DNA from 4 places in the Streptomyces sp. NPDC007025 genome. Region 3 is predicted to be linked to each of the others. Evidence: riboswitches for the same ligand, from Rfam matches in the RefSeq annotation. Region 3 holds a riboswitch; each other region holds the start of a gene.

Evidence for each region. A riboswitch is a leader RNA that binds a small molecule or an ion and turns the genes downstream of it on or off. The one in region 3 is predicted to bind cyclic di-AMP.
Region 1: linked by a shared signal. The riboswitch ahead of ACFYMO_RS15500 (transglycosylase family protein) and the one ahead of ACFYMO_RS13090 (M23 family metallopeptidase) in region 3 are both predicted to bind cyclic di-AMP.
Region 2: linked by a shared signal. The riboswitch ahead of ACFYMO_RS27435 (M23 family metallopeptidase) and the one ahead of ACFYMO_RS13090 (M23 family metallopeptidase) in region 3 are both predicted to bind cyclic di-AMP.
Region 4: linked by a shared signal. The riboswitch ahead of ACFYMO_RS28700 (LysM peptidoglycan-binding domain-containing protein) and the one ahead of ACFYMO_RS13090 (M23 family metallopeptidase) in region 3 are both predicted to bind cyclic di-AMP.

What each region holds. Positions count from the first base shown of each region.
Region 1 covers NZ_JBIAFT010000007.1:106,847-114,159, reverse strand. Annotated here, with positions in the region: gene ACFYMO_RS15510 (hypothetical protein) at 1-241, opposite strand, end outside; gene ACFYMO_RS15505 (hypothetical protein) at 295-498, opposite strand; cyclic di-AMP (ydaO/yuaA leader) riboswitch at 1,314-1,521, shown strand; gene ACFYMO_RS15500 (transglycosylase family protein) at 1,658-1,786, shown strand; gene ACFYMO_RS15495 (DUF5936 domain-containing protein) at 1,866-2,756, opposite strand; gene ACFYMO_RS15490 (type II secretion system F family protein) at 2,761-3,717, opposite strand; gene ACFYMO_RS15485 (CpaF family protein) at 3,753-5,120, opposite strand; gene ACFYMO_RS15480 (TadE/TadG family type IV pilus assembly protein) at 5,172-5,615, opposite strand; gene ACFYMO_RS15475 (CpaE family protein) at 5,622-7,313, opposite strand, start outside.
Region 2 covers NZ_JBIAFT010000016.1:64,493-71,805, reverse strand. Annotated here, with positions in the region: gene ACFYMO_RS27450 (DNA topoisomerase (ATP-hydrolyzing) subunit A) at 1-1,193, opposite strand, end outside; gene ACFYMO_RS27445 (pitrilysin family protein) at 1,465-2,787, shown strand; gene ACFYMO_RS27440 (pitrilysin family protein) at 2,844-4,223, shown strand; cyclic di-AMP (ydaO/yuaA leader) riboswitch at 4,439-4,594, shown strand; gene ACFYMO_RS27435 (M23 family metallopeptidase) at 4,609-5,430, shown strand; gene ACFYMO_RS27430 (HPr family phosphocarrier protein) at 5,558-5,839, opposite strand; gene ACFYMO_RS27425 (GNAT family N-acetyltransferase) at 6,009-7,313, shown strand, end outside.
Region 3 covers NZ_JBIAFT010000005.1:455,707-463,019, forward strand. Annotated here, with positions in the region: gene ACFYMO_RS13075 (protein kinase) at 1-693, shown strand, start outside; gene ACFYMO_RS13080 (DUF4232 domain-containing protein) at 946-1,770, shown strand; gene ACFYMO_RS13085 (PP2C family protein-serine/threonine phosphatase) at 2,222-3,517, shown strand; cyclic di-AMP (ydaO/yuaA leader) riboswitch at 3,707-3,911, shown strand; gene ACFYMO_RS13090 (M23 family metallopeptidase) at 3,923-5,209, shown strand; gene ACFYMO_RS13095 (aldo/keto reductase) at 5,400-6,347, shown strand; gene ACFYMO_RS13100 (PPOX class F420-dependent oxidoreductase) at 6,580-7,047, opposite strand; gene ACFYMO_RS13105 (hypothetical protein) at 7,208-7,313, opposite strand, start outside.
Region 4 covers NZ_JBIAFT010000018.1:9,479-16,791, forward strand. Annotated here, with positions in the region: gene ACFYMO_RS28695 (glycosyltransferase family A protein) at 1-357, opposite strand, end outside; gene ACFYMO_RS28700 (LysM peptidoglycan-binding domain-containing protein) at 582-1,349, opposite strand; cyclic di-AMP (ydaO/yuaA leader) riboswitch at 1,354-1,530, opposite strand; gene ACFYMO_RS28705 (helix-turn-helix domain-containing protein) at 2,062-2,658, opposite strand; gene ACFYMO_RS28710 (ABC transporter ATP-binding protein) at 2,830-3,567, shown strand; gene ACFYMO_RS28715 (FtsX-like permease family protein) at 3,561-6,041, shown strand; gene ACFYMO_RS28720 (class I SAM-dependent methyltransferase) at 6,210-7,037, opposite strand; gene ACFYMO_RS28725 (TetR family transcriptional regulator) at 7,115-7,313, shown strand, end outside.

The sequences.
Region 1 (7,313 bases), on a different contig from region 3:
CGGCGAAGTGCGCCGCCGCACCGCAGCCGTCGCCGGTCAGCGGGGCCCCGGCGGCCAACCAGTCCTGCCAGCCCCGCGCGGCCTCGACCGCGTCCAGGAATCCGTCGAAGAACTGCCGACGATCGTCCTCGGCGGCACCCAGCGCCGCCGCGTCAGCGGCCGTCTGGCCGCCGTTGCGCACGGTCGCCGCCTGGGCCACGGCGAAGAAGGCGAAGGCGAGGAACAGCAGCCCGGCGATCACCGCTCCGTAGAGCAGGACCGTCTGGCCGCCGTCGCCGCACGGACGGCGCGCGCTCAGCCGCCCAGCACGGCGGTCACCGCGTTGATGATGGCGCCCGAGATCAGCGAGTCCAGCCCCAGCGCCCGGATGGCCAGGATGATGCCCGCGACGAGGATGACGATCCCGGCGTATTCGATCGAGTTGGCGCCCCGGTCCCCGCCCCTGCCCCGCATCAGGGCGAGGCGGGTGCGGATGCGTCCGCGCGTGCCGTTCGGCATCGGGCTCTCCTCCGTAGCTGGCTGACTCGGTACCCCTGGAGGGATACGCCCCCGTGTCGTTCCGGACCTTCGGGCCCACCCGCCCCGCACGGCGGCCGGCGCCGGGGCGGCAGCGGCGTGGTGTCACCTCGGCCCCCTCCTGCCGGTACCCCGCGGTGTAGCTAACAGTCGCTGTCCGAGTGCAGACTGTGCCACAACTCATTGCGACGGCGAAGGGGCGGACGGCAACAGGTGCCGTGACCGCGGCCGCACCGGGCGCGGACGGGCACGTTCCGGCACGCCGGGCGGCGGGGAGGGCGGGGAGTAAACCGGACATGGACCGACGCCGCCTCCTCTCGACGGACCGTGGCGACAGGGCGAGCCGTGCGACACGGGGAACCCCCGTGCTGAGTGCGCGCGTTGAGCAGATGCGGGCTGTGGACGCACCGACCCTCACCATAGCGAGCGAGATGCCCCGCGCACCCCCTTCGCAACCCCGCTTCCCCGCACGACATAAGCCCCGTACGTAACGCAACGGACATACAGCCGACTGCCCCCCACCGCACAGCCAACCCTCCCCCGGGTTCACATACGGAAAGCGGGTGGGCGGTCCGCAGCGCCGTGAGTCGGCTCACGACGGCTCCGGCAACAAGAGTCCTCCTGTTTCCTTCCCGTCGCACAGCACTGTTCCCGACAGCCCGGGTATGCGATCAGGAAATACATTCCTGGCGTGAAACCCGCTGAATCGGGGCTGAGATGGCCCGGCGGTCGTCTTCTTGTGCCCGGAAATGTGCGTGCTTAAGATGCCCGAGCTGTCGCGCCCGGTGTGCGGCAGTTCGTGCCGGACGCCGAATCCCGCCGCTGTCCTGCGAGAAACCACCGTCGACAGGAGCGGGGAATCCAGGTGGGCGCCCTGCGGGACCGATACCCCGAGGGTTTGGGGTGAAGTCGTGACGGTGCCGCCGGAGAGGCGGACGTCGCGGCCGGACTACTGCTCCGGCCCGAATCGGACAGCTCACCTCGCAGGCGCAGGAGAGGGACTCCCCATGTCCGGAAGCATGCCCGGAACCGCCTCCGGCACAGTGCCGTCCTGGCGCTGACCGCAGGAGGCGCCGGTGTCGTGCTGCCGCTGTTCGCGACCGGCAACGCCGACGCCCCTTCCGTCGAGACCTGAGGCAAGGTGGCCCAGTGCGAGTCGAGCGGCAACTGGCAGGCCTACACCGGCAACTGCTACTACGGCGGCCCACAGTCATCCCGGTCGACCGGACCGGGAATCGACCGGACCGACGCTGACCGGCCCGGTCCCTGACCGGCCCGGGAGCTGCCGGACCAAGCACGTCCCGGGCCCGGGGGCCGGTGCGCTCCCCGGCCGTCCGCGCCGGCCGGGCTCAGCCGCCCAGCACCGCGCCGAAGTCCGTGTCGGAGCCCAGGACGAAGGTGGCGACGATGAGGATGAGGGTGCCGGGGAGCAGGAAGGCGATGGTGGTCATGGTGGCCTTGGGCACGGTCTTGGCCGCCTTGCGGCGCGCGTTCTGGGCGTCGGTGCGGCGCATGTCGGTGGCGATCTGGATGAGCGTCTCGGCGATCGGGGCGCCGAGCTCCTCGCCCTGCTGAAGCGCGGTGACGAACTGGTCGACCTCGTCGCTGGCGTTGCGTGCGCGCAGCTCGTCGAAGGCCTGGCGGCGGCTGACGCCCATGTCCATCTGCCGGAGTGTGATGCGCAGTTCGTCGGCCCACGGCCCCCGGTAGCGGTCGGCGACCCGCTCCAGCGCCTGCCGGAAGCCGAGCCCGGCGGAGACCACGACGGCCAGCACGTCCAGGAAGTCGGGCAGGGTGCGCTCGATGACGCGTCGCCGCTCCTTGATCGCCTGCCGGATGGCGAGGTCGGCCGCGAACCAGCCGAAGGCCAGCACGAGCGCGGTGAAGAAGAGGCTGCCCGCCCACAGTCCCACCAGCCCCATGCCGAGGCCGAACGCGCCGTAGACGGCGCGGCGGGCGGCGTACCGCTGGAGCGTGAGACCGCCGGGGTTGCCGGCCTGGTCGATCCGGCGGCGCTTGGCCGCGACCTGCTCGGGGCCCATCAGCCGCAGCACCAGCGGCGCCAGCCGCATGCCGAGCCGGTCGACGGCGGCCTCTCCCGTGGAGGTGCGGGTGGCGCCGACTTCCAGCGCGACGGCCAGGTCGGGCGGGAGCCTGGCCTCCGCGCGGTACATCCGCAGGCCGAGGAAGGCGCCGAGGACGGCGAGCGCGCAGAGCGCGGCGAGTCCGAGAGCGAGCACGCGCTCACACCTCTATCCGGCCGAGGCGGCGGATGACGAGGAACCCGGCGGCGAAGAGCCCGACGGCCACCACCATGGCGACCTGGCCGACCGGGCTGCCGGTCACCCGGGCGAGGGCGCCGGGCATCATCGAGTTCATCATCAGCATGGCGCCCAGGCCCAGCAGCGGGATGGTGAAGGCCGTCGCGTTCACCTCGGCGAGCATGGTGCGCACCTCGCGCCGGGTCTCCTTGCGCTCCTCCAGGGTGGTGGTGAGGTTGCGCAGCGAGGCGACGATGGTGCCTCCGGCCCGGTTGGCGAGGACGAGTGTGGTGACCAGGACGACGAGTTCGCGTGAGGGCAGCCGCTCGGCGAGTTCGTTGAGCGCGTCGTCGATGGAGCGGCCGACGGAGAGCTGGTCGGTGACCAGCCGCAGCTCGTCGCCCGCGGGGGCCTCCAGTTCCTCGGCTGCCATGCCCAGTGCCGTGCGCAGGGCGAGTCCGGCAGAGGTGGCGTTCGCGAGGATGCGGGCGAGTTCGGGGAGCTGGCCGATGAACTGCTCGGTGCGGCGCTGCCGCTGGTGCGCCAGGAAGGCGTTGGCGGCCAGCACCCCGACGAGCCCGGCGATCGGTCCGAAGAACGGCGCGAGCACGGAGGACGCCAGCAGCCACAGCACCACGACCAGTCCGGTCAGGTACACGACGTACTCGCCGGGTGTGAGGTCGAGTCCGGTCGCGGCGAGCTTCGCCTGAAGGCGGCGGCCCGCACCGGTGGCGCGCACCCGCCGGTCCACTCCGGCGAACCGGCGCCGCCCGCCGCCGGTGCCGGGCGGCAGCACCGGTGCGATGCCGCCGTCCCGGTCGAGCCGGGCGAGGAGGGCCCGGCGGCGGGCCCTCCCGGACGCGTAGAGCAGCGCACCGGCGGCGGCCAGCACACAGGCGGCGAGCGCGGCGCCGAGGGCGGTCGCGGCGGCGGCGTCCAGCGCGAGCGCCGTGCCGTGCGGGCGCGAGTCGGGGGTCACTCCGCCTCCCGGGTGGCGAGCTGGTCCTCGGAGTGGGCGACGCCGAAGGCGGCGGGCACCGGTTCCCCGGCCAGATAGAGCCGGTCGGCGACGCGGCGGGGCAGCGGCAGATGGGTGAACGTGCCGTGCACCCGGCCGTCGGGGCCGGTGGGCCGCGCCGCGAACCGGGAGACGGTCGCGATCTGGAAGGCCTCGCGGCCGTGCGAGGCCAGCAGGGCGATCTCCACGATCCGGCGGGAGCCGTCCGGGAGCCGGGCGAGCTGGACGAGCACGTCGACGGCGGAGTTGATCTGGTCCTGGAGGGCGGCGAAGGGGACGTCGACCTCGGACATGGAGGCGAGCGTCTGGAGCCGCATCAGGGCGTCCTCGGCGCTGTTGGCGTGCACGGTGGCCAGGGAGCCGTCGTGGCCGGTGGACATGGCCTGGAGCATGTCGAGGGTCTCGCCGCCGCGCACCTCGCCGACGATGATGCGGTCCGGTCGCATCCGCAGCGAGTTGCGCACCAGGTCGCGTACCGTCACCTGGCCCTTGCCCTCCACGTTGGGCGGCCGGGTCTCCAGCCGGATGACGTGCTGCTGCTGGAGTTGCAGTTCGGCGGCGTCCTCGACGGTGATGATGCGCTCGTGTTCGGGGATGAGCGCGGACTGCGCGTTGAGCAGGGTCGTCTTGCCGCTGCCGGTGCCGCCGGAGACGATCACGTTGAAGCGGGCCCGGATGAAGGCGGACAGCAGCGCGAGCATGTGCTCGTCCAGCGTGCCGAGCCCGATCAGTTCGCCGAGCGAGTAGGCGCGGGGGAAGCGGCGGATGGTGAGGGTGGCGCCGGTCAGCGAGAGCGGCGGGATGATGACGTTCACCCGCTCCCCGGACGGCAGCCGCGCGTCCACCATGGGGTTGGACTCGTCCACCCGGCGGTTGACGGTGGAGACGATGCGCTCGATGGTCTGCAGCAGTTGCTCCTCGGAGGCGAACCGTACGGGCACCTGTTCGACGCGCCCGCCGCGCTCGACGAAAACGTGGTCCGGCCCGTTGACCATGATCTCGGTGATCGAGCCGTCCTCCAGCAGCGGTTCGAGCACCCCCAGGCCGAGGGCCTCGTCCACCACGCGCCGGATCAGCAGCGTGCGGTCGCCGGTCGCCAGGACCGGACCGTCCCGGCTGATGAGGTGGCCGAGCACCCGCTCCAGGCGGGCGCGGCGCTCGGCGGGGCTGAGCGCCGACATCTCGGCGAGGTCGATCTCCTCCAGCAGCTTGGCGCGGTAGGCAGGCACCAGGTGGCCGGTGCTGTCGGCGGCGGAACCCGGCGCTCCGGCGGCGCCGGCCGCCGCGGGGTTCTGGTGCCCGGTGATGCGGGAGCGCAGACTCATGGACCGACCTCGCTCATTCCTGTCCTTCCGTCGCGGCGGTCATCCGGCTCATCAGCGGCGGTCGCTCGGCATGGTCGCGGAGCGGGAAGCGGAGCCCAGGCTGTCCATCCCGGGGAGCAGGGAAGGGATGGACACGGTCGTGGTGACCCGCACCTCGCCCGCGCCGTCCGCGCGCGTGAAGCTGCTGCGGGCCGCCGTCCAGTCGGACATGGCGGCCCGGCCGCCCGCCGCGTACCGGTCGGCCGTCTCCTCGCGGGAGGCCACCCGCGCCGCCGCCCGGGCGCCGGTGCCCGCCTGCTGGACGGTGTAGCCGACGATGCCGAGCTGGATGGCCGCCAGCGCCACGAGCAGCAGCAGCGGCAGCATCCCGGCGAACTCCAGCGCGCTGGAGCCGCGGTCGGCCGCCCGACCTCGAACACCCCGGCACTCCCGCAGACCTCGAAGGCCCCGAAGGCCCTCGCGGCTGAGCAGTTCCCGGCGGGCGCTCCCCGGCATGCCCCCTCACCCCTCCTCCGCCGCGCCCGCCGCACCGCTCACCGTGAACGGCAGACCCGCGCCGCCCGGGAACAGCAGCGGTGTGCGCAGATCGACGTCGGCCTGCCAGACGGTGCCGCCGCGGGTGCAGCTGACCGCCGCGTCGGTACGCCACTTGGCGGGCAGGTGTGCGCGGGCCGCGTCCTCGCAGGCGCTCCGCGGATCCCCGTAGGCAGCGGCCGCGGTGGCGGCGCGGGCTGCCTCGTCGGCGGAGTTGCCCGCGAGCGTGAAGGTGTAGCCGATCAGGACGCACTGCCACAGCAGCACCAGGGTCAGCAGCACGACCGGCGCCATCCCGGCGAACTCCACGGTCAGCGAGCCGCGGTCGCCGCCCCACCGACCGGCGGCTCCCTCCGGTGGCACCCGGCGGCGGGGGATGCCCAGGGCTCCCCGGTCGGAGCCGGGCGAGGGCACGGTGCCGGAGGCCGGCCCGGGCGGCAGCGCCTGCCGCGCCCGCGGGGCGAGCGCGGGTCTGTGTCCGGCTTCCCCGCCCCCGCCCGGGCCGCCGCCGCGGGTCCGGCGCCGGGCCGCGGGGCCGCGCGGCGGCTCCCCGCCCGGCCCCGCGGCCAGTCCGAGCTCGCCCGCCAGTGCCCACAGCGCCTGCCGCACGCTGCCTTTGGGGTCCAGGTCCTGCATCCGCCCGGCGTCCAGCGCGGACTGGAGCTCCTTGAAGTGGGCCGGCACGGTCGTGCGGGCCACCGGGCTGCCGGTGATGCGGGCGACGAGCTGCGGCTGGATCTCGGCCTGCCGCGAGGCCCGGTTGACGACGACGACCGTCTCCTCCACCGTGCGGATCCGCAGCCGGTCCCACATCCGTACCATCCGCTTGGCGCCCCGGACGGCCAGCACGTCGGGGGTGGTCAGCAGCAGGGCGACGTCGGCCGCCTCGACGGCCGCGGCGTTCCCGGCGTGCATCTGGCTGCCGCAGTCCAGCACCACGGTCTCGTAGTGGGACCGCAGCGCGGCGACCAGTTGGCGGGCGGTCCGCTCGTCCACGTCCTCGCCCCGCTCGCCCTCGTCCGGGGCGAGCAGCAGGCCGAGACCGGTCTCGTGCGGATAGACGGCGTCCTGGAGGACGCGCGGGGTCAGATCCTCGATCCCGGCCAGGTCGGCGACGGACCGGCGGAAGCGCACGTCCAGGAAGGAGGCGACGTCCCCGGACTGGAGGTCGAGGTCGGCCAGCACCGTGCTGCGGCCCGCGGCGCGGGCGGCGAGGGCCAGTTGGACGGCCGTCAGGGTGGTGCCGACGCCGCCCTTGGCACCGGAGACGGTGACGACCGTGCCGCCGCCCGGTCCCGCGGCGCCGGGCGGCGCGGCGGCGCCGCCCTCGGGACCGCCCAGGTGGCGGCGGACGCCGGTGGCCCAGGCCGCGGCGGCGCCGACCCGGGCCGCCAGTTCGTCGTGGTTCAGGGGCAGTCCGGCCACGCCGCGGGCCCCGGCGTCCATGGCGGCGGCGTACAGCGCGGGGCTGGTGTCCCGGGTGGCCAGGACGACTGCGACGGCGGGGAACCGGAGGGCGACCTGGCTGATCAGTTTTAGTGCGGGAACCGGGCCGATGAGCTCGTGGACGAGCACCACCTCGGGCAGCTCGGCAGGCGCCTCGCCGGCCTGCTGGGCCAGGGAGTCCAGCAGCTGCCCCGAGTCGACGGCGGGCGGTAC
Region 2 (7,313 bases), on a different contig from region 3:
AGGCCCTCCACCAGGTGCAGCCGGTCGCGGCGCTTGCCGCGCCGGAACTCGCTGCGCCGCCGCACCACGGAGAAGCGGTGGTCGACATAGACCTCCAGCAGCTCCTTGAGGCCGAGGGTGAGGGGCTGGCCGTCGACCAGCGCGACGTTGTTGATGCCGAAGGACTCCTCCATCGGCGTCAGCTTGTAGAGCTGGGAGAGGACGGCCTCCGGGTTGAAGCCGTTCTTGACCTCGATGACGAGCCGCAGCCCGTGCTCGCGGTCGGTGAGGTCCTTGACGTCCGCGATGCCTTGCAGCTTCTTCGCGTTGACCAGGTCCTTGATCTTGGAGATGACCTTCTCGGGGCCGACGGCGAACGGCAGTTCGGTGACCACGATGCCCTTGCGCCGGGCGGTGACCTGCTCGATCGACACCGTCGCGCGGATCTTGAAGGTGCCGCGTCCGGAGACGTAGGCGTCCTCGATGCCCTCCCGGCCGACGATCTTGCCGCCGGTCGGCAGATCGGGACCGGGGATGAAACCCATCAGGGTCTCCAGGTCGGCACCCGGATGCTTGATCAGATGCCGGGCCGCCGCGACGACCTCGCCGAGGTTGTGCGGGGGCATGTTCGTGGCCATCCCGACCGCGATCCCCGAGGAGCCGTTGACCAGGAGGTTGGGATAGGCCGCCGGCAGCGTGACGGGCTCTTCCTCGCTGCCGTCGTAGTTGGCACCGAAGTCGACGGTCTCCTCGTCGATCGACTCGACCATCAGTCCGGCGGCCGGCGCGGATCGGCACTCGGTGTACCGCATCGCCGCCGGCGGGTCGTCGTTGCCCAGCGACCCGAAGTTCCCGTGCCCGTCCACGAGCGGCAGGCGCATCGAGAAGTCCTGCGCCATGCGCACGAGCGCGTCGTAGATGGGGGAGTCGCCGTGCGGGTGGAGCTTTCCCATCACCTCGCCCACCACACGCGCGCACTTCACGTACGACCTGTCGGGGCGCAGCCCCATCTCGTGCATCTGGTACAGGATCCGGCGCTGCACGGGCTTCATCCCGTCGCGGGCGTCGGGGAGCGCGCGCGAGTAGATGACCGAATACGCATACTCCAGGTAGGAGCCCTGCATCTCGTCGACGACGTCGATGTCGACGATGCGCTCCTCGAAGTCCTCTCCCGGCTCCGGTGCCGGTGTGCGGCTTTTACTGCGGCGGGCCATCGCGGCTGCGGCTCCTTCGGCTTCGTGCTGTCGCTCTTGTGCTCTCGACTGGGACTGGTAAGGGCCCTGCGGTCGGCCGACCGGACGGGTCCCGGTCGACCATTGTGGACCGCCGCTCTGACAGGGCGGTCGCTCGGTAGACCGTACGGGAACTTCGCACCTTGTCGGCGTGGTTGCATACAGTGACAGGGCCGCCGGTCGCGTGAGACGCGCGCGGCGGCAGTTCCCGGCGTCGGGCCGGGACCCCCGCGAGCGAAGGGACTCCACGCCCATGGGTCACACGGCCACGCCCCCGCCGGCCACCGGTGGGCTGACAGCGACGGAGCACCGGCTGGCCAACGGCCTGCGGGTGGTGCTCTCCGAGGATCATCTGACCCCCGTCGCCGCTGTCTGCCTCTGGTATGACGTCGGTTCCCGCCACGAGGCCGAGGGCCGCACCGGCCTGGCCCACCTCTTCGAGCACCTGATGTTCCAGGGCTCGGCCCAGGTCCAGGGCAACGGGCATTTCGAGCTGGTGCAGGGTGCGGGCGGCTCGCTCAACGGCACGACCAGCTTCGAGCGCACCAACTACTTCGAGACCATGCCCGCCCACGAGCTGGAGCTCGCCCTGTGGCTGGAGGCGGACCGGATGGGTTCGCTGCTGGCCGCGCTGGACGAGGAGTCCATGGAGAACCAGCGCGACGTGGTCAAGAACGAGCGCCGCCAGCGCTACGACAACGTGCCCTACGGCACCGCGTTCGAGCGCATGACGGCCATGGTCTACCCCGAGGGCCACCCGTACCACCACACCCCGATCGGCTCCATGGCCGACCTGGACGCGGCCTCCCTGGAGGACGCCCGGGAGTTCTTCCGTACCTACTACGCGCCCAACAACGCCGTCCTCTCCGTGGTCGGCGACATCGACCCGGACACGACGCTGGCCTGGATCGAGAAGTACTTCGGCTCCATCCCCGGCCACGACGGCAAGCGCCCCCCGCGGGACGGCGCGCTCCCGGACCCGGTCGGGGAGGAGCAGCGGGAGATCGTCGAGGAGGACGTGCCCTCCCGCGCGCTGATGAACGGCTACCGCCTGCCGCACGACGGCACCCGCGAGGCGGACGCCGCCGACCTGGCGCTGACCGCGCTCGGCGGAGGGGAGTCCTCCCGGCTCTACACCCGGCTGGTGCGGCACGACCGTACGGCGGTGGCGGCCGGCTTCGGCCTGCTGCGGCTGGCGGGCGCTCCCTCGCTGGGCTGGCTCGACATCAAGGCGTCCAGCGGCGCGGAGACCGCCGACATCCAGGCGGCGGTGGACGAGGAGCTGCGCCGCTTCGCCGAGGAAGGGCCCAGCGAGGAGGAGATGGAGCGGGCCCAGGCCCAGCTGGAGCGCGAGTGGCTGGACCGGCTCGGCACGGTCGGCGGCCGGGCCGACGAACTGTGCCGGTACGCGGTGCTCTTCGGCGATCCCCAGCTCGCGCTCACCGCGGTGCGGCGCGTCCTGGAAGTGACCCGCGAGGAGGTGCGGCAGGTGGCGGCGGAGCGGCTGCGCGCGGACAACCGTGCCGTGCTCGTGTACGAACCGCTGGCGAACGACGACGAGGAGACCGGGCAGTGAGCGAGACACCGGCGAGCACGAGCCCCGCGGGCATCGCGGAGGCGGCAGGCGAGAGCATGGAGTTCCATCCCCGGCCGGCCGGCGGTGCTCCCAAGCCGTGGGCCTTCCCCACCCCCGAGCGCGGCACGCTCTCCAACGGGCTGACGGTGCTGAGCTGCCACCGGCCCGGTCAGGAGGTCGTCGCCGTCGAGGTGGACCTGCGCGCGCCGCTGGACGCCGAGCCGGAGGGGCTGGACGGCGTCGCCACCATCATGGCCCGGGCGCTGAGCGAGGGCACGGACAAGCACACGGCGGAGGAGTTCGCCGCGGAGCTGGAGCGCTGCGGTGCCACGCTCGACGCGAACGCCGACCACGCCGGTGTGCGGGTGTCGCTCGAGGTGCCCGTGTCGCGGCTGCGCAAGGCGCTGGGGCTGCTCGCGGACGCGCTGCGCGCCCCGGCGTTCCCCGACAGCGAGATCGAGCGGCTGGTGGCCAACCGGCTGGACGAGATCCCGCACGAGCTGGCCAACCCCGCCCGCCGCGCGGCCAAGGAGCTCTCCCGCGAGCTGTTCCCGGCCGAGTCGCGGATGTCGCGGCCCCGGCAGGGCACCGAGGAGACGGTGCGGCGCATCGACGCGGCCGCGGTACGCGCCTTCTACGAGGCCCATGTGCGCCCCGCGACGGCGACCGCCGTGGTGGTCGGCGATCTGGACGGGCTCCGCGACGGCGGCGTCGAGGCGGCGCTCGCCGAGACGCTGGGCGGCTGGACGGGCGCTGTGGTCGACTCGCGTGCGATGCCGCCGATCACCGCCGACGACACCGGCCGGGTCGTCATCGTGGACCGGCCCGGTGCGGTGCAGACCCAGTTGCTGATCGGACGGGTCGGGGCGGACCGGCACGACCGGGTGTGGCCCGCGCAGCTGCTGGGCGTCTACTGCCTGGGGGGCACCCTCACCTCCCGGCTGGACCGGGTGCTGCGCGAGGAGAAGGGCTACACCTACGGCGTCCGCGCGTTCGGGCATGTGCTGCGTTCGGCGGAGGACGGCAGCGGGGCCGCGCTGCTGGCCATCAGCGGCTCGGTCGCCACCGACGTGACCGGTCCCGCGCTGGCCGATCTGTGGCAGGTGCTGCGGACGCTGGCGGCGGAGGGGCTGACCGACGAAGAGCGGGACGTGGCCGTGCGGAACCTGGTGGGGGTCGCTCCGCTGCGCTACGAGACGGCCCAGGCCGTCGCGGAGACGCTGGCCGACCAGGTCGAGGAGCAGCTGCCCGACGACTACCAGGGCCGGCTCTACGCCCAACTGGCCGAGACCGGCACGGTGGAGGCAACGGCCGCGGCCGTCAGCGCGCTGCCGGCCGACCGGCTGGTGACGGTGCTCGTCGGTGACGCGTCCCAGATCGCCGATCCGGTACGGGAGTTGGGCATCGGCGACGTCAAGGTGGTCACCGGCGGCTGAACCCGGCCGACGGGCGCGGTACCGGGGTAGGAAGTGGGGCCCGGGAGGAGGAATTGCTCCTTCCGGGCCCGCTGTGATGTCCGCTTTCGTCGCGGTTGCTGACGAGTTGGAGTGTGGCGTACGTGACAAAGCCAGGGATTCGTTTGCCGCTCGGAGTTGGCCCCGATTAGCGTCATTGCCGCTGTCCGTCAGAAGTGACCGCACCCGCGGCCGACGGACCGCGATCGCCGAATCCCCGAGGCAGCGGCCGAGGGGGACCGGGGACCCACGTCCCATTGGGGTGAATCGGACGGCCTCGCCAGAGGCGGTCCGTAGGAGACCTTCCTGCTCCGAACCCGTCAGCTAACCCGGTAGGCGAGAAGGAAGGAAAGGAGTACGCCTCCCTATGGCGTTCACCCGTGCCACCGGCAAGCACAGGCGTCCGAGCAAGGCCCGCAGGACCGCGGGCGGGGCGGCCGGCATAGCCGGCCTCGCCACCGTGGGCGTCGTCGGGTCCATCGCCTCCCCCGCCTTCGCCGCGAGCGGCGGCCAGAGCAACGTGCCGCTCCAGCAGAACGCCGAGGTGACCGAGGCCGTCGGCGGCCCGATCTCGGACACGCTGGACGAGCAGGCGTCCGCGCAGGCCCTCCGGGCCGAGCAGGCCAAGGCCGAGTCCGCGGCCAAGGAGGCGGCTGCCGAGGCGAAGGCGGAGGCCAAGCGGAAGGCCGACGAGGCCCGGCGCAAGGCGGCTGCCGAGAAGGCGGAGAAGGAACGCGAGGCCAAGCGCAAGGCCGCGCGGGAGGCCGAACGCGCGAAGCTCAACGCCTATGTGCTGCCCGTCGAGGGCTCCTACGTCTCGACCGGATACCAGCAGGGCGGCGGCATGTGGTCTTCCGGCAGCCACACCGGGATCGACTTCCACGCGGGGATGAACACTCCGGTCCACTCGGTGGCCGCCGGTGAGGTCGTGGAGGCCGGGAACGGCGGTGCCTACGGCAACAACATCGTGATCAAGCACAAGGACGGCACGTACACCCAGTACGGCCACCTCAACTCGATCGGCGTCTCGGTCGGCCAGCAGGTCACCTCGGGTCAGCAGATCGGGCTCTCCGGCTCGACCGGCAACTCCTCCGGCCCCCACCTGCACTTCGAGGCCCGCACCGGCCCCGACTACGGTTCGGACATCGACCCGGTCGCCTACCTGCGCAAGCACGGTGTGAAGCTCTGACGCGCGAGTCCCCACGAGCACCGCATGTGGCAGGCCCCCGGTCAGGTGACCGGGGGCCTGCCACATCCGGGCCGCGGTGCCGCCGGCTCCGGCGGCCGCGGGAGGTGTGCCTGGCGCAGGCAGCCGTTCAGATCGTCTCCGGGAGCTCCTCCAGCCCGTCCGTGACCAGCTTGGCCAGCCTGTCCAGAGCGGCCTCCGCCCCGTCCGCCTCGGAGGCCAGGACGATCTCCTCGCCGCCCTCGGCGCCGAGGCCGAGCACGCCGAGCATCGAGGCCGCGTTGACGGGAGTGCCCTCGGCCTTCCGGACGGTGATCGGCACTCCGGTCGCCGACGCTGCGCGGACGAAGATGGAGGCGGGGCGGGCGTGCAGCCCCTCGGCCCAGCCGACGGTGACGCGGCGCTCAACCATGGTGTTGCCCTTCGAGTCGTACGAGGTTGTCTAGACCAGTCTTGCACGGTCGCCCGAGTCCGCCGTGAACCGGCGACGGCGGTCCCGGAGACGGTGCTCCGGCCGCCGACGATACGACGTCTCCGCACACCCCTGAGCACGCGCCCTCCCTCCGCCGTACGCTGGCCTCATGCCGAGTCCCGAGGAGCGCGCCTACCCGGCCCACTGGGAAGCGGACATCGTGCTGCGCGACGGCGGTACGGCCCGGGTGCGGCCGATCGCCCCGGACGACGCGGAGCGGCTGGTCAGCTTCTACGAGCAGGTGTCGGACGAGTCCAAGTACTACCGCTTCTTCGCGCCCTACCCGCGGCTGTCCGACCGCGACGTGCGCCGCTTCACCCACCACGACTACGTCGACCGCGTCGGCCTCGCGGCGACCATCGGCGGCGAGTTCATCGCGACGGTGCGCTACGACCGCATCGACCATCTCGGCCGCCCCGCGAGCGAGCCCGCCGACGAGGCCGAGGTCGCCTTCCTGGTCCGGGACGACCAGCAGGGCAGGGGAGTGGCCTCGGCCCTCCTCGAACACATCGGCGCCGTGGCACGGGAGCGCGGCATCCGCCGTTTCGCCGCCGAGGTGCTGCCGGCCAACACCAAGATGATCAAGGTGTTCACGGACGCCGGCTACTTCCAGAAGCGCAGCTTCGAGGACGGTGCGGTCCGCCTCACCCTCGATCTGGAACCCACCGAGCGCTCGCTGGCCGTCATGCGGGCCCGCGAGCAGCGCGCCGAGGCCCGCTCCGTCGCACGCCTCCTGGCCCCCGGCTCCGTCGCGGTCGTCGGGGTCAGCCGCAGTCCCGGCGGCGCCGGGCGCGCGGTGCTCGACAGCCTGCGCACCGGCGGCTTCGCCGGGCGGCTGCACGCCGTCAACCACGCGCTGGAACCGCAGGAGACCGCACTGCCGACCGGGGTGCCTGCGCACCGCTCGGTGCGGGACATCCCCGAGCACGTCGACCTGGCCGTGCTGGCCGTCCCCGCGGACCAGCTCCACCGGGCGGTCACCGAGTGCGGTGAGGCGGACGTGCAGGGGCTGGTCGTCCTCTCCGAGGGGGTCGGCCGGGACGAGCAGCGCGAGCTGGTCCGGCTCGCCCGCTCCTACGGCATGCGGCTGATCGGTCCCGGCGCCCTCGGACTGATCAACACCGGTGAGGACGTGCGGCTGAACGCCACCCCGGCGCTGCGGATGCCCGAGCGCGGCGGCATCGGCGTCTTCACCCAGTCCGGGGCCATCGGCATCGCGCTGCTCGACGGTCTGGACCGGCGCGGCATCGGACCCTCCTCCTTCGTCTCGGCGGGCAACCGCGCCGACGTCTCCGGGAACGACCTCCTGCAGCACTGGGACGAGGACGAGGCCACCGACGTCGTCCTGATGTACCTGGAGTCCATCGGCAACCCGCGCAAATTCACCAGGCTCGCCCGGCGCACCGCGGCCCGC
Region 3 (7,313 bases):
CCGTCGTCGGCCGGCACGGCGTCCGCGCGGCCCGCGCGCCGCCGCCGGACGCGGGCGCTGGCCTTCGGGGCGGCCGTCGTCGTGCTGGCCGGGGTGGGAGTGGCCGCCACGGCGCTGGCCCCGGACCCCCAGCGGACGCCCTCGACCGTGAAGGTGCGCGACACCAGCGGGCGGATCAGTGTGCGGGTGCCGGGCACCTGGGCGCGGGAGTTCACCGACTCGGGCTGGAACCCCTCCTCGCTGGGGCTGTCCGCCGAGCACGCACCCGGACTGCTCGTCGCGGAGGACGTGCACGGCTGGCAGGACCTCACCTCGAAGACCAGCGGGGTCTTCGTCGGCCTCGGGTCAGCGGAGGGCAAGGGGGGTGAGAGCGCAAGCGCGGACGCCGGGGACGCCGGAGACGGGGCGAGCGGCGCGGACGGTGCCGCGGAGGCCCTGCCCGACAAGGTGGCCGGAATCAAGCACTCGGAGTGCGACTACGCGGGGAGCCGGACCTTCAGCGGAGGAGGCTGGAGCGGGCGCATCCGTACGTGGTCCTCCTGCGCCTCCGGGTACTCGCTGGAGGAGATCGGCCTGAAGCCGACGAAGAAGGGTGCGTCTCCGGTGTATGTGCAGATCCGTTGCGAAGGGGGCTGTTCCGACAAGACCGACAAGGTGCTGGACAGTCTGCGCGTCACCGCCGACGCCTCGTGAGACCGTCCGCAGGGGCGGCCGTACCTTCCCTCGACCTCGACCGATGCACGCGTTCCGCGTCCGGCCCCTTCCGTCACGACCGACCGCGAAAAAATCCCGGGCGGCCGTGAACTTTTTCGCGCGATCGGCCATCGAATGCTGTGTACGGCGCGAAAGCCCCGAGGCACGCTGGAGACGAGAACCGGCACGCACACGAGGCCGCGGGGAGGCCGAACGACCGCGCGACAGCATGACCAGGGAGTGACGGCAGCCATGACGAAGCGCCAGGACCCGACAACCGCGCAGCTCGCTACGACCCCGTCCGAGGCCGAAGCCCCGGCCCCCGGCGCACCGCGCGCCGCCCACCGCAGGCGGCGCCGGGTGACGCGCGTCGCCGCCGCCGCGACCGCGGTACTGGCGGCGGGCGCGCTGGTGGTCGGCTGCGGCAAGGACCCCGAACCCGCCCCGGAGAAGGTCGGCGGTGACGCCGCCCCGGCCGGAAGCGACAAGTCCGGCGACTCCGAGGACGGGGACGGCAAGAACGGCAGCGCGGACACCGGCGGCAAGGACGGCGACGGGAGCGGCTCGGGTTCCTCCGCGTCGGACTCCAAGGCGTCGGGGTCGTCCTCCGCCGACTCGTCGGGCAGCAGGAGCGGGTCGGGCTCGTCCTCCGGTTCCCGGTGCGGCACGAGCGACTTGAAGGCGTCCTTCGGTGACAACCACCCGGGAGCCGGGCAGGAGAACTTCGCGCTGGTGCTGACCAACCGGTCCGACGACACCTGCACCGTGCGCGGCTATCCCGGGCTCGCCTTCGTCAACGACGCCGGTGAGCAGGTCTCCTTCGACCCGCACCGTACCGACGGGAAGGTCAGGACCGTCGAGTTGAAGCCCGGCAGGAGCGCCTGGGCCCCGCTCTCCTTCACCAACCCGAAGATGACGAACGTCACCACCGTCACGCCGAGCGCGGCCAAGGTCACCCCGCCCGACGAGCGGGGCTCCCTCCGGGTGGACTGGTCCGGCGGCCCGGTCACCAACACCGGCAAGGCGTCCGTGCCCAAGATCGGCCCGCTGTCCTCGGGCACCGGCGCCGGCGGCTGAGGTCGGGCCCGCCCCTCCCAGGCCGCCACGCCCCGCAGGCCGGGTGGCCCCGCAGGCCGGGCGGCCGTGCTCCGGGCGCGGTCCCGGCCCGGCCTCCCGGCGGGGCGCCGCCCTCCGGGACATGCATCCCGGAGGGCTGCGCTGCGCCGCCGCTGTCTCCGGGGCGCCGCCGTCTTCGCGATCACCGGAATCCGGCGAGCCGGACCGCCGCCCTGCCGGACCTTCACCCAGCCGAACCGGCGTCTCCCGGTCCTTCGCCGGTCCTTCGCGGGCCCTTCGCCGGCTTTCGACAGGCGATGCCGCCCCTTCCGTGGTAGGGGAGCGGGGAGACGGAACGGCTGACCCTGGCGGCTGCCGCCGGGGCCGCCCGGCTCCGGTGTGCCGCCTGGCTCCTTCCCCCTTCGACCCCTCCTGACTGGCCCCGAGCCCCCGACCGGGTCAGATTGGAACCGTGCGGGAAAGGGCGGCCGGGACACAGCCGGTGAACGTGGACGGCGGCGACGTGGGGCGGCTGTGGCGCCTGGCGCGCTGGCTGCCCGCCGCGCTGTGCGCGTTGGGCATCGTCCTGGACTTCGCGACGCCCCGGGACGTGACCGTCTCGGCGCCGTTCGCCGCCGCCCCGCTGGCCGCCGCTGCCTTTCTGACGATCCGCGGCACCGTACTCACCGGAATGTTCTCCTCCGGGGCGACCATCCTGTTCTCCGCCTTCCACGACTCCGGCAATGTGCTGGAGGCCGAGGCCCGGTCCATCACCATCGTGACCGTCTCCGTACTCGCCGTCGGCGTGAACTACGTCCTGATCCGCAGCGGCAGCAGGCTGGCCTCCGCGCGCAGCATCGCCGAGGCCGTGCAGTACGCCGTGCTGCCCACACCGCCCTCCCGCGTCGGTGCCCTGCGGGTGGCTACCCGGTATCGGGCGGCGCAGGCGGAGGCCCGGATCGGCGGGGACTTCTACGCGGCGGAGGAGACCCCGTACGGCGTTCGGCTGCTGCTGGGCGACGTACGGGGCAAAGGGCTCGACGCGGTGGCCGCCGTCGTCCTCCTGGTCGGGGCGTTCCGGGAAGCGGCCGAGCAGGAGGCGACCCTCCCCGGTGTGGCGGCCCGCCTCGACCGGGCTCTCCAGCGGGACGCCCATCGCCTCCAGGGCGCGGCCCGGCTGGAGGACTTCAGCACGGCGGTGCTGGTCGAGGTCGTCGACCCGCGCACCCAGTCCCCGACTCCCTCCGCACCCGGGCCAGGAGGGCCGAGCGGACCAGGTGTACCGGGCGACCCCGGAGCACCGGGCGGACCGGATGTCCCGGGCGGACCGGACAGTGCGGTGGCGGAGGGGCGCACCGCGAGCGACCGCGTCGTCCTGCGCGTCGTCAACCGGGGCCACCCCGCTCCGGTGCTGCTGCACCGCGGCCGGGCCGTGCTGCTGGAGCCGACCACCCCCGCCCTCCCGCTCGGCATGACCGACCTGGGCGTATGGCCCCAGCAGCTGGACGAGTACGCCTTCCCGCGCGGCGCCCAGCTCCTCCTCTACACCGACGGCCTCTCCGAGGCCCGCAACCCGGAGGGCGACTTCTACCAGCCGGCCGAGCGACTCTCCCGCGCCTCCTTCGCCGATCCGGAGGAGCTGCTGGCGACGATCCTGGTCGACGTCGCCGCCCACACCGGTGGCCGGTCGGCGGACGACATGGCCCTGCTCGCCGTCGCCCACGACACCCCGGGCGACACAGGGGAGGGCACTCCGCGCGACGCCTGAGCCCGGTGCGGTCGGCCGGCGCGCCGGCCGGTCGTACACCGCGCAGGCCGGGCAGCAGCACGGCCTGGGCGGGTGGGGAGCCGGGCGGGACTCACGTCAATTACGGGGAACGGCTTGGAATCCCGGCCGCAGTTCTATTAACGTCCGATAACGCAGCACGGTTGTCACTGCCGTCACGGAAGACGGCACCGTGCTCCGTCGCCGAATCCCGCACGCGGTGCAACAGCAGCACCCGATCGGCCGCACAGCACCGTGGGAACCGGGGAACCACCCCTTCTCGTCAGCCGGACGAGGAGGACGGGGTGAATCGGACGCCCTTGCGAGAGGACGCCCGTAGGAGACCTTCCTGCTCCGAACCCGTCAGCTAACCCGGTAGGCGAGAAGGAAGGAAAGGAGAGCGCCCCCGTGGCCTCCAGATCCCAGGGCTTCGTCGGCCATCCGCCCCAGGCGGACGCGTACGCCCCACCCGCCGGCCACGCCGGCCCGGCAGCGCCCTACGGCCAGGCCGCGCCCCAGAACTCCGTCCCGGGGGCCACGTACGACTTCTTCGCCACCGGCTCCGGCGGCCCCGGCCCCATGCCGCCGCACAACGAAGCGCGCGACGCCGGGGAGGCCCGCGCCGCTGCCGACGGTGATGCCCGTGCCGACGATGACGAGCCGTGGGACGAGTGGAACCCCTCAGCGGACTCCACGGTTCCGGTACGCGGCCGGCACCGAGTCGCCAAGCAACGCGCCGGAGGCGTGGCGCGGGGCGGCACCGTCCTGGGGGTCGGCATGATCGCAGCCGTCGGCGCCGGCGGAATGGCCACCGCCCAGGACCGGGACCCCGGCACGATATCCGTGCCCGACGTGGACACCGCGGCCGACGCGCTCCGGAGCATCCCCGACCGGCTGCCCGACGCCGAGGACCTGCCCGGCATAGGCGGCCTCTTCTCCGACGCCGCCGACGCCACGACGGACTCCGGCGGCGCCGGCGACGCGCAGGCCGCCCCCCTCACCCAGGCCGGGCTCTCCGACGAGGACAGGGCGGCGGGCCCCACCGACGCCGGCGAGGCACTGCGGGCCCGCATCCTCGAACAGGCCGAACGCCACCGCACCGCGGCGGACGAGGAAGCCCGCGAGAAGGCGGCCCAGCAGGCCGCGAGCGCGGCAGCGGCGGAGGCCGCGGAACGGGCCGCCGCTGCCGAGGAGGCGAAGCAGCAGCGGGCACGCGAGGCGGCCGCCGAGCAGGAGCGCAAGGCGGAGGCCGAGCGGAAGCGCAAGGCGGAGGCGGCCCGCCGCGCCGAACTCGCCCGCAGCTACACGGCACCGCTGGCCTCCTTCCAGCTCAGCGCCGGATTCGGCCAGGCGGGCGGCATGTGGCAGAGCGACCACACCGGACAGGACTTCGCCGCCCCCAACGGCACCCCCGTCAAGGCCGTCCACAGCGGAACGGTCAAGGAGGCCGGCTGGGCCGGTTCGTACGGCTACCGCATCGTGCTCCGGCTCGACGACGGTACCGAACTCTGGTTCTGCCACCTCTCGTCCATGACCAGGTCGGCCGGGGACAAGGTCGGCACCGGCGATGTCATCGGCCGCGTCGGCTCCACCGGCAACTCCACGGGCCCCCACCTGCACGTCGAGGTCCGCCCGCACGGCGGCGACCCGGTGGACCCGCTGCCGTGGCTCCGCGACAAGGGCGTCAAGGTCTGAGCATCGGCACGGGAGCCGAGGGAGACCTGGGAGCCGAGGGAGCCGAGATCTGAGCGCAGGCCGGGACGTCAGGGGCCGAGCCCCCGCGCACGTGCCCCGAAGCGGACCCGCACCGGGGCACGACCTGCTGCCCGCCCGGTGTGCGCGCCCGCAGGACCACACGCGCCCGCGCTACGGTCGCGGCATGCAGATGAATGCCGACAGGAAGATCGGTCAACTGTCCGTCTCGCCGCTGGTGCTCGGCGGCAACGTCTTCGGATGGACGGCCGACACCCCCACCTCGTTCGCGGTGCTCGACGCCTACACCGACGCCGGGGGCAACGTCATCGACACGGCCGACGGCTACTCGGCCTGGGTGGAGGGCAACAGGGGCGGCGAGTCGGAGACCGTCATCGGCGAGTGGCTCGCCGCACGCGGCCCCTCCGTACGCGACAACATCGTCGTCGCCACCAAGGTGGCCCGCCACCCCGACCACATGGGCCTCGCCCCCGCCACCATCAAGGCCGCCTGCGAGGATTCGCTGCGCCGTCTGCGGACGGATCGCATCGACCTCTACTACACGCACTTCGACGACGAATCCGTCGAGGTCTCCGACATCGTCTCCGCCCTCGACGACCTGGTCAGGGAAGGCAAAGTCCGCGAGATCGCCGCCTCGAACATCTCGCCCGCCCGCCTCGCCGCGTCGCTCGCGTTCAGCGACCGGGAGGGCGCCGCCCGGTATGCGGCGCTCCAGCCGCACTACAACCTCGTCTCGCGCGACACCTACGAGGGTGAACTGGAGGAGCTCGCCCGCCGGGAGTCGCTGGCCGTCCTGCCGTACTACGCGCTGGCCTCCGGATTCCTCACCGGCAAGTACCGTCCCGGCGAAACCGTTCCCGAAGGAGCGCGCGCGGGCAAGGCAGCCCAGTTGCTGGCCACCGAGCGGGGCCAGCGCGTCCTGGCCGCACTGACCACCGTCGCCGCCGCGCACCAGGCGTCCGAGGCCACCGTCGCGCTCGCCTGGCTCGCCGCGCAGCCGACCGTCACGGCCCCCATCGCCAGCGCCCGCGCGGTCGACCAGCTCCCCGCGCTGCTGGCCGTCGCCGATCTGCGCCTCACCAACGACGAACTCCGCCTGCTGACGGACGCGTCCGCGTAGCTCCTCGCCGGCAGGGCCGCACGGCGGCGACGGCACCAGGCCGCGCGGCGGCAGGGCAGCCGTGCGTGCGGGGCTGCACGAGGGACACGGTGGGTGCGCCCGCACGACGGCACGGCCGTGCCGGAAGGCTCCGGTTCCCATCGTCCACCCGGGCGACGGGAACCGGAGACACACGCGCGTACCGGTGGCACGAGAGCAGCCCCAACACCGGGGACACGCCACCGGCAGCCACTCAGCCCCGCTGCGGTTGTCCGTACACCCGCTCCACGGGAAGCCGCACCACCTGCCGCTGGTCGGCCACCATGGTGTCCCGGTACTCCGCCCAGTCCGGATGCTCGCCCCGGATCGCCCGGTACACCTCGATCAACTCCTCGACGGTCGCATCGTGCGGTTCCTGCGCGACGGGCGTCAGCTCCGCCGTCCCGTCCACCACCGTCCACGCCCACCCGTCGCCGCTCGTCACGTGATAGCTGGCCCGCGGATCCCGGGCCAGGTTCCGGGACTTGACCCGGTTCGCCGTGATCGAGACCCGCAGCAGCCGCTTGTCCGGGTCATACGTGTGATTGACGTTGGACAACTGCGGACGACCGTCCCGCCGCAACGTGACGAGCACGCCTCGGTCGTACTCCGTCAACAGAGCGAGCAGCGCGTCCTCGTTCCGCTGAGCGCCGTCACCGTCGGCGCCGGTCGAGCTGGCCATAAGGGTCCTCCCGGAGATTGTCCTCGTTGAAGACGCGGCACACGCCTATGATTCCCGACTCCCCTCAAGGATGTAGCCAACTCCTGCAGACGAATGAAGGTCGCGAGTCAAGGGGGAGTTCAAGAGATGTCGGCTGGGGAGCCGACCATGCCTCCAGCGTCTAAGGGGCGTTGCCGGCGCGGTTCCGGGACATCGCCGCGGTAAGCAGTCTGGAAGCCATGCTGGGGAGCCCGAAGGGGTCTAGGAGATCGCGGGCCGCATGAATC
Region 4 (7,313 bases), on a different contig from region 3:
GGATGCGTTCACCTCGGCCGCTGCCGTAAGCCGTCGGAGCGCTTCGGGAGCCAGATAGTCGTCGGCATCGAGAAAGAAGACGTAGCGTCCGCTCGCAAGATCCAGACCGAGATTGCGCGGACCCGAGGGGCTCCCGGAGTTCTCCTGGTGGATCACCCGCAGAAGGGTCGGATGCTGTGCGGCCAGCCGGTCCACAAGGTCCGAGGTGCCGTCGGTCGAACCGTCGTCCACGACAATCATCTCGGTGGCGCCGGGTGCGAAGGACTGCTGTGCGACCGATTCGACGCAGCGCTCTATACAGGGCAGCGCATTGTAAGCGGGTGTTATCACGCTCACCATATTTTTGATCTCGCTCATGGCTCGACGGTGGCCATTCGGGCGTATCCGCGCCAGAGGGAAGCGGCGTTCGGGTGAATGCGGCCCGCGCCGTGGCGGGGGCGGGACGGAGGGTGCGTGTTGTGGTGCGCACGGCGACCGGGGCGGGGGGAGGGTGCTCAGCGGTGCCCGCCGGGCGGTGCCGCGAGACGGCGACTGCCCGCCACCGCGAGGGTGGCGGGCAGTCGCCGCGTGCGTGCTCCGGCTCAGTACGGGCCGTTCACGTTGTCGATCGAACCGTAGGTCTTGGCCGCGTAGTTGCAGGCCGCGACGATGTTGGCGACCGGGTCCCGCTGGTCGTAGGCGGTGCCCTCGACGTGGAAGGCGTCGAAGGTCGGCTTGATCACCTGGAGCAGGCCGATGGAGGGCGTGCCGTTCTGGGCGTTGATGTCCCAGTTGTTGATGGCGTTGGGGTCGCCACCGGACTCCCGGATGATGTTGCGGTGGATGCCGTCGTAGGTGCCGGGGATGCCGTGCTGCTTCATGATGGCCAGCGCCTCGTTGATCCAGCCGTCCAGGTTGGTGGACTGGGTCTTGTGCACGCCGCCGGTGCGCTCGGCCGAGCTGCGGTCGGCGCGCTCGGGCGTGGCGTCGCTGGTCTCGGCGGGCTTCGAGGCGGTGTCCAGCGTCAGCTTCTGGCCGGGCAGGATCAGGTCCGGGTCGCCGCCGACGGTCTTCTTGTTGGCCTCGTAGAGGGTGTTCCAGCCGCCCTCGATGTCGTGGTCCAGGGCGATCCGGTACAGGGTGTCGCCGCTGGCGACGGTGTAGGAGCTGGGCTCCTGCTCGGTCTTCACCTGCGAGGCGGCGCCGGACCGCGCGGACTGCGCCTGCTCCTGCACCTGCGCCGGGGCGGCGTGCGCGCTGCCCGCGGCCAGCAGGGGAGCGGCGATGCCCGCACCGCCGGCGGCGAGGGCGAGCGAGAGCCGGAGGCGGCGGGTGCTGAACGGATTACGGGCGTGAAGGCCACGAGACATGGGGGTGTCCTCTCCTAGCGCCTGCGAGGTGAGCTGTCGGATTCGGGCTGGAGTTGCCCGGCCATATCCGCTGTGCCGGGGCACAGCGGCCATGACTTCACCCCTAGCCGGGCCGCGGAGTGCGGCACGGCACGTAAGTGGGTCCCCCGCTCCTGCCGCGCGGTACTGGTGCGAATTTCCTAGCCGGGCGGCAGGATTCGGCGCCCCGGCAGCGGAACTCCGGCCGTTCGTGGAGGCCGGAGCGAGGACACAGAAACACAATGGATTGCCCGGATCAAGGCGCGCGATTCACATGCGGGGCGGCTCGCCGAAAATGATCTAGCAATTCCTCAACGCTATGCTGTGGATCATTTTCTGTGCGTAAAAAACCAATCTGCCGGTGTTTCGAAGGACTTTTATGGAAAGGCTTCCTGATGGCGCGCCAGAAGATCTTGCTGATTTCTCGGTCCGGTCGGTGTGTTTCGCGACACAGCGTACGACCGGGAAGGGCAAGTCCTGTATATCCGGACAATGCCGGTGAATACCGCAGAATGCGGCCGGTTGTCGGATCCTGCGCGGGGGCGGAGGTGCCGCACGGAAGGATTCTACTAAGCGCGATCGTACATTGTCGCGGTGCGAGGGTGCGGCCGTGGTCCGGAACGGCCGGGTGTGCGGCCGGGCGGTGGGGCCGGGTCGCGCACACCGGGGCTTCCGCGGCGTCGCGGCGGCGGCGTCAGTCCCGGCCGTCGAGCGGGACCCCGAACCAGCGGACGGCGATGGGCCGGGTGCCCGGTCCGGCTTCGGTGCGCTCGCGCCGGAAGCGTTGCAGCAGCTCCAGGTAGGCGTCGTGGAACTCCCGCAGTTCCTCCTGTGTGAGGTGGAGGGTGCTGCGGGAGCCGGAGACCCACTCGTCCTCCTCGGCCGGACGGTCCGCGTGGTGCCGGACCAGTTCGAGGTCCTCCCGCAGGTGCGCCCGGTCCAGCTCCTCGACCACTGCGCGCTCCGCGCCCGGCAGGTCCGCCCGGGAGGGGCGCCGCACGTCCGCGCCGCGTACGCCGCGCCACCAGCGTTCGCGTCCGTTCGTGTCGTGGTCGGGGTCGTCCTCGACGAGGCCGGCCCGGGCCAGCTGGCGCAGGTGGTAGCTGAGCGTCCCGGTGTTCTGGCCGAGAGCCGAGGCGAGTGCGGTGGCGGTCGCCGGGCCCGCGGCGGCCAGCCTGCGCAGGATCTTCAGGCGCAGTGGATGCGCCAGCGCTTTCAGCGTCGCGGGGTCGCTGACGGTGTGCTGTCCCTGGTGGGAAGCGGTGTGGTCCTGGTGCGACGACTCGGTCATGCCCCGAGCCTACCGCAGAGAAAACTATGCAGAGCTTCCTTTGCAGAGGTTTCTCTGCAATGCTCTCGGCGGGCCCCGGAGCACCAGCACCGGCCTCGCCGCCCGGCGTGACCGGCGCGCACCCGCGCGCCGCTTCCGCGCCGACCACTTCGAACACGTCAGGACAGACACATGGCCGATGAAGCCGTCCGCATGCGGCACGTCACCCGCCGCTACGGCACCGGTGCCGGAGCCGTCACCGCACTCGACGACGTCACCCTCGACTTCGGCCACGGCACGTTCACCGCCGTCATGGGACCCTCGGGATCCGGGAAGTCGACTCTGCTGCAGTGCGCCTCCGGGCTGGACCGCCCCACCTCGGGATCGGTCGCGGTGGGCGGGACCGAGCTGACCGGGCTCGACGAGACCCGGCTGACGCTGCTGCGCCGCGACCGCATCGGATTCGTCTTCCAGGCGTTCAATCTGCTGCCGTCCCTGACGGCCGAACAGAACGTCGGCCTGCCGCTGCGCCTGGCGGGCCGCCGACCCCCGTCCGCCCGTGTCGCGGAGGCGCTGGGGCAGGTCGGACTCGGATCACGAGCCCGGCACCGGCCCGCGGAGCTGTCCGGCGGCCAGCAGCAGCGGGTCGCCCTGGCCCGCGCGCTGATCACCCGGCCCCAGGTGCTCTTCGGCGACGAACCCACCGGCGCGCTGGATTCGGTGACCAGCCGCGAGGTCCTCACCCTGCTGCGCGACATGGTCCACCAGGAGGGGCGGACGACCGTCATGGTCACCCACGACCCGGTCGCCGCCGGTTATGCGGACCGCGTGGTCTTCCTCGTCGACGGGCGCCTCGACGGGGAACTGCACGGCGCGCCCTCGCCGCAGATCGCCGCGCACATGGCGAAGCTGGAGGCCCTCCCGTGCTGAGGATCGCCCTGGCCACCCTGCGCACCCGCTGGACCGGCTTCGTCGGCAGCTTCGTCGCGCTCGCCCTCGGGGCGGGACTGCTGGCCGTCATGGGACTCGCGCTGGCCTCGTCGCTGCAGGCGCCGGAGCGGAAGCCCGAACGGTTCGCCGCGGCACCCGTCCTCGTCAAGGGCGCGGACACCCTCCGCGTCGCCACCCCGGCCGGTGACCGGGTGCGGAGGCTGGCCCGCCCCCGCGCCGTGCCGGACGAGACGAAGGCCCGGCTGGGGAAGCTGGGGAGGGTCGTGGAGGACCGTGCCTTCGGCGTCCGGGTCCGCGGCGGCCCCCCGGACCTGGTCGGCCACCCCTGGTCCACGGCCGCGTTCGCTCCCTACCGCCTCATGGAGGGCCGCGCGCCCCGCGCAGGCGACGAGGTGGCCGTCAGCGACGGCTGGCCGACGGACGGCCGGCCGGTGGAGCCGGGGGAGCGCCTGCGCACCGCGCGCGGGACCGTGCGTGTCGTCGGAGTCGTCGGCGGGCGGGGGTTCGAGAACGCCGTCTTCTACACCGACCGGCGCGCCGCGCAGCTCTCGCCGGACAGCCGTCAACTGGTGGTGGACACCGACGACGCGGCAGCCGTGCGGGCGGTGGTGCGCGACGGCGGCGCCGGCGCGCACGTCCTGACCGGCGACGCCCGCAGACTCGCGGACGCCGACCCCGACCGGGACCGCGAGGCCCTGACCGCGATGAACGCCATGTTCGGCACCGCCGGCGGCGTCTCCGCCTTCGTGTCGGTGTTCGTCGTCGCCGCCACCTTCGCGTTCGCGGTGGCCCAGCGGCGCCGCGAGTTCGGACTGCTGCGGATGGCCGGCGCCACCCCTGCCCAGGTGCGCCGCACCGTTCTGTCCGAGGCGCTCGTCGTCGGTGCCCTCGCCTCCGCGACCGGCTGCCTGCTGGGCGCGCAGGGGGCGCCGGAGCTGGCCGCGTGGGCGGTCGACCAGGAACTGGCGCCGCGCTGGTTCCGGATCGGCGACCATATCTGGCCGTACCACCTGGCTTTCTGGACCGGGCTGCTGGTCGCCCTGGCCGGGGCGGTGGCGGCCTCCTGGCAGGCCGGGCGCACCGCTCCCGCCGAGGCACTGCGGGAATCCGCCGCGGACAGCCGCGCCCTGCCGCTGCTCCGCCGCCTGTGCGCCGGCGCCCTGCTGCTCGCGGCGGCGATCACCCTGGTCGTGTCACTGGCGACCGATCCGAGTGACCTGCTGCACCGCAAGACGTACGTCACCCGCCCGATGCTGCTGATCACCGGGGTGGCGCTGCTGGCCCCGCTGCTGGTCGGCCCGCTGGTGCGGCTGCTCGCCTGGCTTCCGGCCAGGCTTCCGGGCGCGGTGGGGATGCTGCTGCGGCAGAACGCCCTCGCCGGGCGCAGCCGCACCGCGGCGGTCGCCGCACCCGTGCTGATCACCGTGGCCCTGACCGGTTCCCTCCTGGGCGCCACCGCGACGCTGAACGGCGCCGAGGCCACCGAGCTGCGCACCGGCACCGCCGCCGACCTCGTCCTCACGTCCACCGGGCCGGAGGGTTTCGAGGAGGCGACGCTGCGGCGGCTGCGGCAGCTCCCCGGCACCGAGGTCTCCGCGACCTCCTCCAGCGCCGTCTACACGCTGGAGGACGGAGTCGCGCTGATCGAGTCGCCCGCCCGGGCCGCGGATCCCGCCCGGCTCCGGGCCACCGCCCGCCCGCCGCTCGTCGCCGGAAGTCTGGCCGACCTCGACGACGACTCGATCGTGGTCAACGAGGAGTGGGAGCAGCACACCGTGGGCCGGCACGTGGAGGTCTGGCTCGGGGACGGCACCAGGAAGTCGCTGCGGATCGCCGCGGTCATGGCGGTGGGGACCGGCGGCAACGGCGTCTACGTCACCCCGCGCAACGCACCCCGGGCGCCCGTCGACCGGGTGGAGGTGCGGTTGCGGGAGGGAGCCGACGCCGCCGCGGTGTCCGCCGCGCTGCGGGAGGCCGTGCCCGCTTCGGACGGCCGGGTCCGCACCAAGGAGGAGTGGATACGCGACCAACGGCCCGAGACCGCACGCACGACGCGCGCGGGTCTGTTCCTCGTCCTGGGTATCGCGCTGCTGTACACGGCGATCGCGCTGGCCAACATCATGGTCATGTCGACCGCGGACCGGGTGCGCGAACTGGCCCTGCTGCGGTTGACCGGCGCCACGCGGCGGCAGGTGCTGCGTACCGTCACCGCCGAGGCCCTGCTGGTGGTCGCGGTCGGCGGTCTGCTGGGCACCGCCGTCGCCGGACTCCACCTGACCGGTATGTGGTGCGCCCTGGGCCTGCTCTCGGTGTGGACGCCCCTCCAGCTCCCCTGGGCGGCGGTCGGCGTGGTCCTGGCCGCCTGCGCCCTCATCGCGGTGCTCTGCGCCACGCTCCCCGCCGCGCTGTCACTGCGCCGCCGGGCTGTCGAACTCGCGGGTGTCCGCGAGTAGCGCCGGTGTCCGGCCGGGCGGGAGCAGCACCACCCGCCCGCGCCCGGCCGCCGCGGCTCACCGGGTTCCCGGCGGTCGGGCGCGGGATGCGCCGGTTCACCGGGCGCGCCCGCACCGGCTGACGGCACGCCGGTACGGGCGCCCGCAGCGGACGGTCCCGCCCGCGGGTCAGCCGGTGCCGGTCCGCTGCGCGGTGACGGCCAGGGTGGCGTAGTGCATCGTGAAGCTGCCTCCTGCCGCGTCGATCACGGCGCCGACACCGGCCAGCACCTCCTCCAACGCCGCCCGCGGGGTCCGGGTGAAGGCGCCCTGGGTGGGGAGCTGGTCCAGCCACTCGTCCCGGGTGTAGACCCGTTCCCAGTCGAACCGCCACTGTTCGGCCTCGGTGAACCCGGCCACTTCCCGGATCCCGTCGGCCGCCTTGGTGCACAGGGCCGTGTACCCGGCCACGGCCGACTCCGTCGACGGACGGGCGGCGAGCGAGCCCGGCAGCACCCGCTGGTGGACCTCGGCGAACGCCTCCGCCACTTCGGGTGCCGGCCGGCCGGCGTTCCAGAAGAGGGCCAGCAGCCCGCGGGGACGCAGGACCTGTGCGGCCTTGGCGGCTCCTGCGACCGGGTCCACCCAGTGCCAGGCCTGCCCGGAGACGAGGGCGTCGAATGTGCGGCCCGCCGGCTCCCAGTCCTCGAACGCCGCCACCTCGGTGTCGAGTCCGTACCGTCCCGCCAGGGCGGCCATCCGGTCGTCGGCGTCGACGCCCAGCACCCGGCATCCGGCCGCTTCGAACTGCCGGGCCGCGATGCCGGTGCCGCAGCCGACGTCCAGGATCTCGCGTCCGGGGGCCGCGGCGACGATCCGCTCCACCAGGGCCCGGGGGTAGCCGGGACGGGCCCGGTCGTAGCGTTCCGCGTCCGTGCCGAACGACTCGGCCAGTTCCCGGACTTCATGTGGGGCGGGTGTGGAGCGGGCAGTGCGCTCCGGCGGTAGAGTGGGCATGTGCCCACTCTGTATGGGCGTACGCCCACTCGTCAATCCCGGCGGGTCGGCGGACCGGGATGACGAGGAGAAGCGCGGTGCCCACCGGAGTCGCCTTCCGCGACGTACGCGGCCAGCTGCTCGACGCCGCCGAGCGTGTCCTGCTCCGGGACGGACCGAGTGCGCTCACCAGCCGCGCGGTCACCACCGAGGCGGACTGCGCCAAGGGCGTCCTGCACCGGCACTTCGCCGATTTCGACGCTTTCCTCGCCGAACTCGTACTGGAGCGCGTCGCCC